One region of the Paenibacillus sp. FSL L8-0494 genome, then DNA from elsewhere that is predicted to be linked to it. Evidence: riboswitches for the same ligand, from Rfam matches in the RefSeq annotation. Region 1 holds a riboswitch; each other region holds the start of a gene.
What was found. A riboswitch is a leader RNA that binds a small molecule or an ion and turns the genes downstream of it on or off. The one in region 1 is predicted to bind cobalamin.
Positions count from the first base shown of each region.

Region 2: another riboswitch for cobalamin. It lies ahead of metE (5-methyltetrahydropteroyltriglutamate--homocysteine S-methyltransferase); the one in region 1 lies ahead of NYE35_RS02720 (anaerobic ribonucleoside triphosphate reductase).
Region 3: another riboswitch for cobalamin. It lies ahead of NYE35_RS04825 (DUF4430 domain-containing protein); the one in region 1 lies ahead of NYE35_RS02720 (anaerobic ribonucleoside triphosphate reductase).

Region 1 is NZ_JBBOPQ010000001.1:588,236-592,450, forward strand. It holds gene nrdG (anaerobic ribonucleoside-triphosphate reductase activating protein) at 1-126, opposite strand, end outside; gene NYE35_RS02720 (anaerobic ribonucleoside triphosphate reductase) at 123-2,108, opposite strand; cobalamin riboswitch at 2,351-2,585, opposite strand; gene NYE35_RS02725 (MTH1187 family thiamine-binding protein) at 2,964-3,272, shown strand; tRNA gene NYE35_RS02730 (tRNA-Thr) at 3,367-3,438, shown strand; gene NYE35_RS02735 (undecaprenyl-diphosphate phosphatase) at 4,162-4,215, shown strand, end outside.
Region 2 is NZ_JBBOPQ010000001.1:4,993,359-4,997,573, forward strand. It holds gene metE (5-methyltetrahydropteroyltriglutamate--homocysteine S-methyltransferase) at 1-1,944, opposite strand, end outside; cobalamin riboswitch at 2,098-2,303, opposite strand; gene NYE35_RS22685 (undecaprenyl-diphosphate phosphatase) at 2,403-3,263, opposite strand; gene NYE35_RS22690 (DedA family protein) at 3,314-3,937, opposite strand; gene NYE35_RS22695 (FtsX-like permease family protein) at 3,955-4,215, opposite strand, start outside.
Region 3 is NZ_JBBOPQ010000001.1:1,086,222-1,090,436, forward strand. It holds gene NYE35_RS04820 (GAP1-N2 domain-containing protein) at 1-1,763, shown strand, start outside; cobalamin riboswitch at 1,891-2,093, shown strand; gene NYE35_RS04825 (DUF4430 domain-containing protein) at 2,264-4,215, shown strand, end outside.

The DNA of each region.
Region 1 (4,215 bases):
TTTAAAGTTCCATGTCTCGGGATTAAAACATCCCGGGCAACGATGGCGGCAGCCGCTGAGAAAGAGGACGGCCCGCATGCCCTCTCCCTCGTTAATCGACTCCGGATAGTAACCGCAAATATTCATAGATGCTTAACGCGATCCCGTACTTCAGCTTGTTTGGCGGCATTAAAGCGGGTCTGATAGTCGCCGGTTAAATAACCTGTAACTCTGCGCAAACGGCGGATGTGCACGTCATTCTCATGTGCGTTGCAGGAAGGACAGTTTGTCCCAATTACGCCTTCGTATCCACAGCTGGAGCAGCGGTCAATCGGATGGTTAATGCTGAAATAGCTGACCTGTTGTTCGAGCGCATATTTAATGATTTTGATAAAAGCCGATGGGTTGTTGCGGGCATTGCCGTTTAATTCGACATAAGAAATAGCCCCGGCATTGCAATATTCATGGAAAGGAGCTTCCAAGCTGATCTTCTGAGCAGCACCCAGATCGAAGTATACAGGGATGTGAAAAGAGTTCGTATAATATTCACGGTCGGTTACGCCCGGAATGGAACCCAGTACCTTGCGGTCAACTTTTGTGAATTTACCGGACAAACCTTCTGCTGGAGTTGCGAACAGAGTGATGTTGAGATCCAGTTCCTCACTTTTCCGATCGCAATAGTCCCGCATATGACGCACAATAGCCAGCGCCTTGGCATGAACTTCCATATCCTCGCCATGGTGTTTGCCGTACATAGCTTTCATACATTCCGCCATACCGATGAAGCCAAGAGACAGACTGCCATGCTTTAGCAGATCGCCTACAGTGTCATCAGGTGCAAGATGCTCGCCGCCTTCCCAGACGCCTTCTCGCATCATGAAATCGGAAGCTTTAGCTTTTTGTGCGGTTTGAATGTGGAACCGATGAAGAAGTCCTTCCAGCGCAATATCCATATAATGATTTAGATCTTCATAGAAGCCAGCTTCGTCTGCGATGGTACGTCTGCCTGTTACTGTGCCGTGTGCCAGACCTAGCCGAACCAGATTCAGTGTATTAAAGGAAAGGTTGCCCTTTCCAGAGCAATGATTACGACCAAAACGGTCACCGAGCACTCGGGTTCGGCAGCCCATTGTAGCGAACTCCGTATCAGGATCACTTGGATCATAATACTGCAAGTTGAGCGGAGCGTCCAGATTAGCGAAGTTTGGATATAGTCTGCGCGCAGAACATTCAGCCGCTTTTAGGAACAGTTCATAGTTAGGATCGCCTTGTTGTTGATTGATTCCTTGCTTGCATTTGAAGATTTGAATCGGGAACACTGGTGTTTCTCCGCTGCCAAGTCCGTTCATAGTTGCGGTTAGCAGAGAACTGATCACAAGCTGACCTTCTGGTGAAGTACAAGTACCGTAGTTGATGCTGGTAAACGGTATTTGTCCACCGGATCGGCTGGACATGGTATTCAGATTATGTACCATACTTTCAGCCGCTTGCAGGGTTTCGATTTCGGTTTCCTTTAGTGCAAAACGGAACGCTCTTGGATATAACTCCGCCAGATCGGTCCGGCTCATCGTAATCTCGCCCAAAGATTCATCAGCTTGTCCTTCTTCAAAATAATCCAGACCCTTGCGGAACAGCTTGGCGAAGGATTTGGTTACATAAGGTGCCAGATCATAGTCGAGTTTATTGGCGGATACACCACCATATTGAGCATTTTGCTGGGATTGGAAAATAATCGCTACCAGAGACATAGCAGTCATTATTGAGTTCGGAGGACGAACGCTGCCGTTGCCGGTATTGAAACCTTCACGGAGAAGTTTATCAAACGGGATAAAAATACAGTTCGTCGTTCCAATCGCGTATTGATCCAGATCATGCACATAGACGACATTGTCATCAATAGCCTGCACTAGCTGCGGCGGCATCGTAAAATTGCGGGCGTACCATTTTGAATATTCACTGCCGAACTTGCTCATTTTACCGGAGAAACTCTCTCCATTCAAATTGGCATTCTCGCGCAATAGGTCCATATCCCGACTGTCGATAATATCCCGGCCTAAATCAATGAGCTCTTCTAAAAGAACTTCCCGTGCATTTTCTACTCCATTAAATTGTCTCTCCAACAACGTCATTGTACAGCTCTCCTCTCAGTATAAAAGAAAAACATCTATCATCAAATCCATATATCCATAGGAAGTTGGACTGCCATAAGCAGTCGTATATTTGTTCTGATTACATAAAAAAAGCATCCCCTACCCGAGGATGGCAGAAAATGCCCGATGCGTTATGTAAATATCCACACGGATATTTGCAGAGGTCTCTACGTAGATGACCGCATGCGGACACCATCCCTGTTCCTCGCAGGCATCAATAGTTGGTGTCGTCGAAACAGGTAGGTCTCCTGGCTTCCGTGGGATCTCTCGGCGCCTTCCCAAGGGTGTTCCTAACCCTCAGTGGCATCTGCCGGGAGATGTGGATTCTCAAGCTTCCCAGAAGCTTAAGAAGGCCATCCGGTTACAGTGGCGGGACCGCAGCGGATTCTCACCGCGCTTCCCTATTAAGCTCTAAATCCGGTTAAGGATCAAAGCGCCTGTCTCCACTATATTTTGTTGTCGTTAGATAAAAATAACCCAAGATGTTGTGTTTGTAAACAGTTTTTTAGAAAACCCGCGCGGGGAGCGGGTTCTTTAAAAGTACTCCACAAATGATCCACAGGCTGTCCATAAGTAATCCACAATTGATCCACAGGGAGATGCGAAATGATTCATAAATTGTCCGAAAAGATGCCACAAAGAGTCCATAAATATAGTGCAGATGACCCTAGAATTTGCGCATGAGAAAATACTCTTAGCCCAAAGTCATATTTTGGAGTAATCAGAAGAAATAGAAGAGATAAGGGAGGATAATCTTGCTTAGTTTGTGACAGAGCGGTGGAATTGTTACAATGGAAGAAGATAGGTACTATAAAATTTCGAGGAGGTATTCTCATGCCTATTGCTGAAGTTACAGTTATTCCAATTGGAACAGGCAGTACCAGTCTTAGCAGCTATGTTGCGGATATGCAGCGGGTGCTGAAGACAGTAGAAGGGATTACATATGAACTTACGTCCATGGGGACGATCATCGAAGGGCCTCTGCAACGCATTTTTGCCGCGGTAGAAGCTTTGCATGAGTCTCCTTTTGCCGCAGGTGCAGAACGTGTCTCTACCTCACTTAAAATAGACGACCGCCGCGATAAACCCTCCACTAGCCGTGGAAAGTTAGAGTCTGTGGAGCGTAAGCTACAGGTAGATTAGCAGTTTAGGAGGGCGGAAAACAGGGAGAAATAGGCTTGCGTTTCTGGCTGAAAGTTGTATAATATTTTTTGTTTGACAGAAAAATCAGCCTTAAGCTGGTGTAGCTCAGGGGTAGAGCAACGCACTCGTAATGCGTAGGCCGGGGGTTCAATTCCCTTCACCAGCATCCCAAAAAACCATATGTGGCGCGGATTTCCGAGGGTTCGGGACCGCGTCATTTTTCATTGAATCCCCTGACTTCTACCATTCTTCTAAAAGATAAGACATGGCGAAATCGCTAATGAAAACGGTATGACTAGTGGTCACTGTCGAGCAGATGGAAGGTGTGTCGCAAGCTGACAGCAGTCAGAATGAAGGATGGTGGAGGAGGAGCAGCATAAGCTGCTTTTCTCTTGCGGGGGCAGATTGGTTAGATGGTAATTACTATAAAAATAAAAAAAGACACCACAAGGTGTCTTAGTACAGATACTTTTCGCTCGAATTTCACGAGCTCGTCAGTGAACTGAGTTCATAAGCAAGACTGGCTACGGCTAACAGATGAAGAGATAAAGTAATATCAATGTTAAAATGTGCGGTAATATTAATTTTCATAGATAACCACGCTCCTAAAGTATAAATACACATAAAGAAAACTTTATAAAGCGCTTGGCCTGCCATCATCAGTGCCAGGTAGCCATCCTGTACAGACGCCTTAGCGTTTCGACAGTAACATTATACTTAATGTTTTGTGTTTTGCAAACCAAAGCCCCCTTAAGACTGAAATAATGAGCAATGTGACAATTATGTCATTCTGAATTGAATATTGTTAGGTTAATCGATGGGGAAGTTTACGTGTCTCCCTTATACTGGAAATTAAATGATTTTATTTCCGAAAGGGGACAATCCACTGATGACTGACGTAATTAAAGCAATAATACTTGGCATAATAGAGGGCTTAACTGAA
Region 2 (4,215 bases), 4.4 Mb from region 1:
ATGCGTATGAATTTGTGTCGTAGCCTTCACATGGTTCGTGGCAACACGGAACGACTTCACTGCCCAGTTCAGGTAATGCTCACGGTCTTCTGCCTTTAGCGGAAGTCCTTCACGAATAGCCGGCTCATCCACTTGAATCATTTCGATGCCTGCATCTTCCAACGCTTTTACTTCATGGCGAAGGGCAAGAGCAATTTGATTGGCTACCTCTTCCCGGCTGAGATCATCACGTACAAATGACCAATTGAGGATAGTAACAGGGCCCGTCAACATTCCTTTAACCGGAAGCTTCGTCAACGATTGTGCATAGACGCTTTCTTTAACAGTCATAGGCTGTATAAATGCAATATCCGCGTAGATCACCGGCGGCTTAACGCAACGGGAACCGTAGGATTGAACCCAGCCATTACTAGTAAACAAGTATCCATCCAGCTTTTCTCCGAAAAACTCCACCATATCTGTACGCTCGAACTCGCCGTGGACCAGAACATCCAGACCTAGCTTTTCTTGGAAGGTAATTGCATCCGCGATCTGCTCACGAACAAATCCATCATAACGCTCCTGATTCCAGACCCCTTTACGCCATTTCAATCTCGCCTGGCGCACTTCGACTGTCTGCGGAAAGCTACCAATTGTAGTGGTTGGCAGAAGTGGAAGCTGCCATTTCTCTTGCTGCACCTTTAAGCGCTCAGCAAAAGGCAGACTGCGTTGGTCTGGTAGAGCTGCAAGTGCAAGCACTTGCTCCGCCACATCCTTACGGCCACGCTCAGGTAGTGCGCGGAACGCTGCAATAGCTTCACGACTAGCGGCCAGCGCTGCTTGAGAAGCTTCTCCTTTATCTGCGATGGCTGCTCCGAGCAGACTAAGCTCTTTAAGCTTCTCATCGGCAAAGGCTAACGCATTCTTAACTGTCGCCTTCAGCTTCACTTCACCTTGAACGGTGACTGGGACATGCAGCAGACTGCAAGAAGGCTGAAGAATAAGACGATCAAGCGGTACATGAATGCTGAGCTTTTCTACCAGTTGCAGCTTGGCGTCTAAATCGGAACGCCAAATGTTCCGTCCATCAATAATTCCGGCACCCAGCCATTTGTCCTTCGGCCAGCCAAGACGTTCGATGGAAGCCAGATTCGTTCCACCATCGTGCACAAAGTCAAGACCCAAGCCTTGAACAGGCAGCTCTAGCAGTGCCTCCAGCGGCTCAGCAGCTTCAAAATACGTCTGTAAAATAATATTCAAGCCCGGCACGGAGCCGGCAATGTCTGTGTATATCGAGTTAAGCAGTGTTAATTCTTCTTTACTTATGCCTGTAACAATCGCTGGCTCATCGATTTGTACCCAGCTTACCCCTTCTTGCTTCAGTTCCTGTAGCAGTTGAACATAGACTGGAACAAAACGTGCAGCAATCTTGGCGATATCTGCCGCTGCGTAACCTTTGGACAGCTTAAGGAAGGTATACAGACCTAAAAGTACCGGTTTACCTTCAATCCCTGCCTGCGATTTAGCAAAACGATAAGCCGCTAGAGGTTTGTTTTCAGTCAGGCGTGGTGTTTGTGTGCCGATCTCTGGAACGATATAGTGATAGTTCGTATTGAACCATTTGGTCATCTCGCAGGCAGTAGCCTCAGCATTACCACGGGCCATTGCAAAATAAAGATCAAGCCCGATGTCGCCGCCATCATACGCATACCGTGGAGGTACGATTCCAAACATAACAGCCGCATCCAACACATGATCATAAAATGTAAAATCATTTACCGGAATAAGCTCAATTCCTGCTTCTTGCTGGGTCTTCAAATGCTGCAGCTGGATTGCTGCCATTTCGGAGCGGAATTGCTCCTCATTTATTTTCCCCTGCCAGAATGCCTCCAGTGCCTTTTTCCATTCGCGGTTCTTTCCGATTCTCGGATATCCAAGATTGCTTACTTTTACCTTATTCGTCATTTCGATACACTCCCTCTTCAATCTCTTATTTCAAACTCCAAAACTACTTGCTTTCCTATAAAAAAGAGCGCCCTTCCCTAAAAAAGTCAAAGGGAAAGACGCCCATGATATACCCATGGTACGTCTAACACCTCCCTATCTTCCGTAGGTGAAGCAGTGCTGTTGAAACAGGCAGGTCTCCTGGCTAGCGGCGTCAACATCTTGAGCAGTCTTCCCAGCAGTAGTAAATTGCCAGTGACCTCTGTTGCTCGAGATTCTTCCGTTACAGTGGCGGGACCGCATCGGCTTCGAACCGAATTTCCCTATTAAGCCTACCGAATTACTATTTTCCGGTCAGCACCTGTCTCCGATATCATTCATCATTTGAGTGTCTTAATCTGATGTCATCATACGTGAAAGCCCCAGCAATCTGCAATAGATTACTGGGGCTTCTGTTATATCGATTCCTTATAACGGACTTAGAAAAATACGAAATATACTACAGCAGCAAGAATTATACGGTATATAGCAAACGGTAAGAGCTTGATACGATTGATCAGTTTTAAGAAGAAACGCATCGATAACAGCGCAAATAGGAAGGCACTAATAAAGCCTGCAATAAAAAACGGCAGCGCGTCCATGGTGAAATATTGCCAGTTCTTCATCAGTGACAACAGACTGGCACCTGCCATGATGGGTACTGCCATAATAAACGTAAAATCAGCAGCGGCACGATGGCTCATCCCGAGGATTACGCCACCAGAAATCGTCGAGCCCGAGCGTGAAAATCCAGGCCATAACGAAAAACACTGTACAAGACCTACACCAAGTGCCTGTTTGTATGTAATCTGATCTACACTCTCAGTTCTGATCTTCTTCGGCCCAAACAGATCCGCAATAATCATTAATATAGCCCCGATCACTAGACCAATTAACACCGTTGAGGTAGAGAATAAATGCTCATCAATATAATCATTAAACAGAACACCTAACACACCTGCAGGCACTAACCCTACCAGAACCTGTGTCAGCTTGAGGTGCCCCCCCTGCTCTAACTGCGGTAGCTTCTCTGTTACAGGGTCCAACTGCTTACGGCTGAAACGCCTTAAGCCCAACAGATCAATGAATCGATTTCTAAAAATCACAACAACCGCTAATATAGAACCCAGTTGAATAACTATTTTGAAGGTATTTGCCGTATATTGTCCAAATAACTCCTGTGATTTCAGCCACATATCATCAACAATAATCATATGACCCGTGGAGGATACTGGAGCAAATTCGGTTAAACCTTCAACAAGCCCCAAAATAATGGCTTTAATAATCGTTAATAGCTCCATGTGTTTCCCTCCTTTTCAATAGTCATTTCTATTATCAGTCCACTACCCGCTTAGCCCTCAGTGTTCATTCTCCGGCTGCGTTTGCGGAAGTACAGAAACCCAAGAATAACTAATCCACCAGCAATTAGTACATAGACTACATTGGAGTACACGTCCATGTACATAGCAATGTCTTCCCAGGATTCTCCTAAAGCCGCGCCAATAAGCACAAGCAGCAAATTCCATCCCAATGTGCCAATCGTTGTGAAGATCATAAATACTCCAAATTTCATGCCCGACATTCCCGCCGGAATCGAAATCAGACTGCGGACCAGCGGAACCATCCGACAAAACAATACAGTCCAGTAGCCATATTTATCAAACCAGGCGTCAGCCTTGTGGATATCTTTTTTAGTGACGCGAATTAGGCCCCCCCAGCGTTCAACCAGTTTCTCTAACCGGCTCACATCCAATAATCGGCCAATATAATAGAGAATTACTGCACCCAGTAGTGATCCAGCCGTGGCAGCAATGATTACACCAGGGATCGTTAAGCTCGTCGTAGTGGTCATAAATCCTCCAAAGGGCAGGATCACTTCTGAAGGAATTGGTGGAAATATATTTTCAAAGGCCAGCATCAGAAAAATACCGAAGTAACCAAACTGCTCCATAAAATCTGTAATCCATGCTTGCATCTTGTTACCCCCATTTCTCATATCAAGTTCTTCTTCAGGTTGCGTAAATAGCGGCTGCGAATAAAAAAGAAGTATAGTCCTTGAGCAGCCAAATATCCGAGTAACACCGCGCCTGTCTCCGTTGCGATAGATAAGTAGAACAACCGTTGAAGCGCAATAAAGGCAAACACACTGTGTAAAATAGCTATTCCGACCGGCACAAAAAACAACAAAGACAGCTGAATCGTAACTATTCGATTGAGTTCTTTATCCGTAAGCCCCATCTTGGACAAAGTGGA
Region 3 (4,215 bases), 500 kb from region 1:
TCATCAATGGGATGCTTCATAGTGTGGAAGCGGGCCGCAAGGATATCTTGAGTGCCGCTTACGGGATCATTGAGAGTAATGATGAGTTAAGTGGAGCCTACTTCCAGCGCGTGATGTCTGAAACATATTTCCGTAAGCAGCTACTTGAGCCTTATATGGAATCAAGACTAGCTGCGGCGTCCAGATCTGCGGATATACTGAGCTTTGTACTCCATTGGGGGCGGTTCCTGCCAGTGGCGTTAGAGCAGTCTTTTGCTCAAAATGCTGTGAAGGATTATTTGCTTGAAAAGCTCCAGCTGGAACATGATCCGGTGGCTTCTGTAGCGGAAATTCATGAAATTGTAGATAAGGCAGAAAAAGATCGCCGCAAAGGAACAGGAGTTGCTCCTAAGGCACTCTCCCTAATGCAGGATCTTGCTGCTTCAGCAGATAGATTCTTACTGAACCGCTTATCGCTTTCCGATATGACGCAGGAGGAGCTTCTGGAGGTAGTTTTTTTACGGTATGGTAATGTTGTCGATTGGCAGCCGCCACTGGATAGGATTAGCAAGCAGAAAGAGAATGCGCTGCGTGCAGCATACCGCTGGTTTGGTGAAGAGAAGCCGAATGAAGAGATTTTTACAGGATTGTCTCCGCAGGAACTAGACGATGTGCAGCTACTGGGTCGTCGTTTGCTAAAAGAGGCGCGTGTTCTGGAACCCTTTGAACGGCTTCCGCTAGCCTTCTACTATACAACTCAGCGTGAAGGGGGTCCGCTGGATTACGATGCGCTTCTGGAGCTGCTAAAGCGTAAAGCCGGTTCCGACAAAGAAATCATCTATCGGTTTTTTGCTTGGTCGCAAGGCAATCCTTTATTTACGGTTTCGAATAAAAAGCTGCAACCGGGTTACCGCAAAGCGATTCTGAAGTATTTCCTGAGCAGTGATCGTGAAGCGTTCAAGAATCGGGAATTCCGAAAGAACTATGTCGCGGCAGCTCGGCCTGCTCTGCAAAATGTGTACAATGAAGCCCGCTCCCAACTGGCTTCCCCGCTGGCGCGCTGGATCAGCCGCAGCCGATTTCGACTCTTAATCTCCGGCTCCATTACGGGTATTCTGGTGATTATTGCAATTATCGTATTCAGTATGCTGCGTCCGGATGATACGAAGACGGCTCTGCCGGGGACAAGCCCTGAGCCGACCCCTGTTCAGAGTGCAGGCAATGTGCTGCCTCCGGCTTCAGTATACTTGAAGGATCAGAGCGACGAAGGAGATAAGGGGAGCAGCATATTGGTGTTCACCTTCGCAAGTGCAGATGACTGTGTGCAGTTTCAACCGACTGAGATTAGTTCAATGTCTTCGTCTACAGAGATAGATAAAAGCTTTAAGGTCGCTGCTACGAATGGCACTTGTCCAGTGCCGTCAACGGATGGGACGGATGAGGGAAACGCCGCTGACGATTCAGATGCCGCTGGCACTACTGGAGGAACAGCAGAAGGTGCAGATGCTACTAACGCAGTAGCTGATGCTTCTCCGTCTCCTACGCCTTCCTCTGATACTGAGGACAGCACTGGGTTGCCTTCCGCAACAGCTGTGACTGAAGGTGAACAACCATCATATCAGGTTGAGGTTACATTGGAGCCTGGAGCGACAATTCTAGAGAAAAGTATGATTAAAGCCGGAAGATTTACATTGATCGTAGATCCCGACCCTAATATTCCACCAGCTTCTGATTCAAGTGCTGAACCTTCCCCAACTGCAAGTCCGGAAGGAACAGCCGAATAACAAGCTTTCTGAACAGCAATACCTACCGGCAGGTGGCGTATTGCTGTTCATTTTTTTGCTGCCCTTACTAAGCTTTTCTATAGACATGCTATGTATTAATAGATATGATTATGGATGTCAAAATAAGATACTACATACTGGAAAAGGTGCAGACTCTATCAATCTAGTCGTCTGCTTAAAAGGGAAGTCCGGTGCAAGAGTCCGGCGCGGTCCCGCCACTGTATGTGCGGAGCGTTTCTTCTATAAGCCACTGCCCTGAAGGTAGGGTGGGAAGGTGAAGAACAGCGATGAAGCATTAGCCAGGAGACCTGCCTTTTTTGTGAGCGTTTCTATTCTTCGTGGGGTAAGAATGTGGAACATATACAGATGGACTATCGGCAGGAAGCAAGCGCCGCAGCCTCGATTTGTAATCTTCCCTGACCGCCCTCCAAAGGGGCGGTCTTTATGTTATGCGTCTTATTCCCAGCAGTACCCATTCTTATTCAGAAAGAGGTTAAACAATGAAGAAAATCATGTCTTCCAAGTTTGTAGCACTTGGGCTGGCCTTATTCGTGGTCATTTCAATTCTAGGAACATCTCTTGTTCCGGCAGGACAAATATTTGCAGAAGCGAGCGCTGGCTCTGGTCTGGAAGCAACTGTTGCGGAACGGATTAATGTTGCGGATGCGACTTATGCGGCTGCAGAATATCTCTTGAAAGGTGGCGTGCAATCTGATTGGCAAGCCATTGGATTAGCGCAAGCAGGGTACAAGCTGCCAGCTAGTTACCATTCAGAGCTTGAGAAAAAAGTAAAAGAGGCAGCTGGGAATTTTGCCAATGTCACCGATTATGCTCGAATCGTGCTCGCAGTGAGAGCGATTGGTGCAGATCCTACTAGCTTTGCTGGTAATGGATCAACTCCCGGCTATAATCTGATTGAGAAAATTTATAATAATAGGAAGCTCGGTGAACAGACGCTTAATAATCCGGTATATGCTTTACTTGCGCTGGATTCTGGTAAATATAATATTCCAAGTGACGCGAAATGGACGGTGGATAAGCTTCTTACGGAGATTCTCTCCAAACAAAATCCGGATGGGGGCTTTGCACTAACCTCAGGCACAAGTGAGCCTGATATGACAGCGATAACCTTGACGGCTCTGGCGGCACATAAAAATAATCCCGAAGCCTACTTAGCAGGGCTACAAGCCGTATCCTGGTTATCCGCAGCTCAAGATACCCATGGGGGTTACGGTGACAGTGTTGAAAGTAGCGCACAAGCAATCCTTGGACTCACATCCTTCGGAGTTGATCCTAGTGGATTAGAATACACCAAAAACAATGTGGATCTAATGGAGAACCTGCTTAGCTATCGTCTAGCTGATGGTAGCTTCACCCATAGCCGTGGTGGAAGCAGTAATGTTCTGGCGACAGAGCAAGGGCTTCAGGCGCTGGTTGCCTATAATTTGCTGTATAAAGGAAGCAACAGTAAGCTATACGATTTTTCCAAATCCTCCATTCAGAGCTCACTCATCTACGCTCCTGTAACGATTGAGGGACCACGGGCCACGTTGGCACAAGGGTACGCCTATGCTGGCAACGCACTTGGAGCGTTAGAGAAGCTGGCGCTTCAAACGAACTTGCCGATCACGAATCCTTCGGGCAGTTATGTGACTGGCATCGGAAGTATTGCTGCTGGAAGCTTTGGTGGTTATGACGGATGGATGTATGTTGTATCACGTGACGGAAAATGGATTAATCCCGATGTAGGCATGAGTGATTTTGTACTTAAAGATTCAGATCAGGTACTGGTTTATTATGCCGGAGATGACACTAAGCTTGTGGATTCCGTTACGCTTTCCAAAGCAAATCTTAAAGAGGGCGATTCTTTTAACGTCATTGTAACTAGTAAGACGTGGAAATGGGACGCTGCTACGAACACTTCCTCTCCTGTAACTGCAAAAGCTGCGGGTGTTCAGGTCCAAATTGGAGCTCAGACGGTAACGACGAATGCTAAAGGTGAGGCCGTATTCTCAGGAAATGTGCCCGCAGGTGACTATACACTGACTGTAACTGGCTACCGTGAAGGCAAAGCCCCAACGATTGCTAAATATACAAAAGCTATAAAGGTAATTTCTAAGAATGTAACAGCTTCTCTTACCGTTGAAGGCCCGGAAGGATTGATTAGTGAAGGGACTTTAAAAGCCTCCAATGCTCTTGAAGCGTTGCAGCAACTAGGGTCTACCGATGATTTTAAAGTAGATATCACCAAATCGTCTTATGGCAACTTTGTATCAGGTATCCATGGAGTTTCGCAAGGTACTTACGACGGATGGTGGAGCTTCGTAGTATCACGCGGCGGGGAGTGGATATATCCAAGTGTGGGTATGGATGCGTTCGAACTACAGGAATCCGATCGTGTGCTTGTCTATTATGCAGGTGAAAATACACAGGTTATAGATTCTGTGGCGCT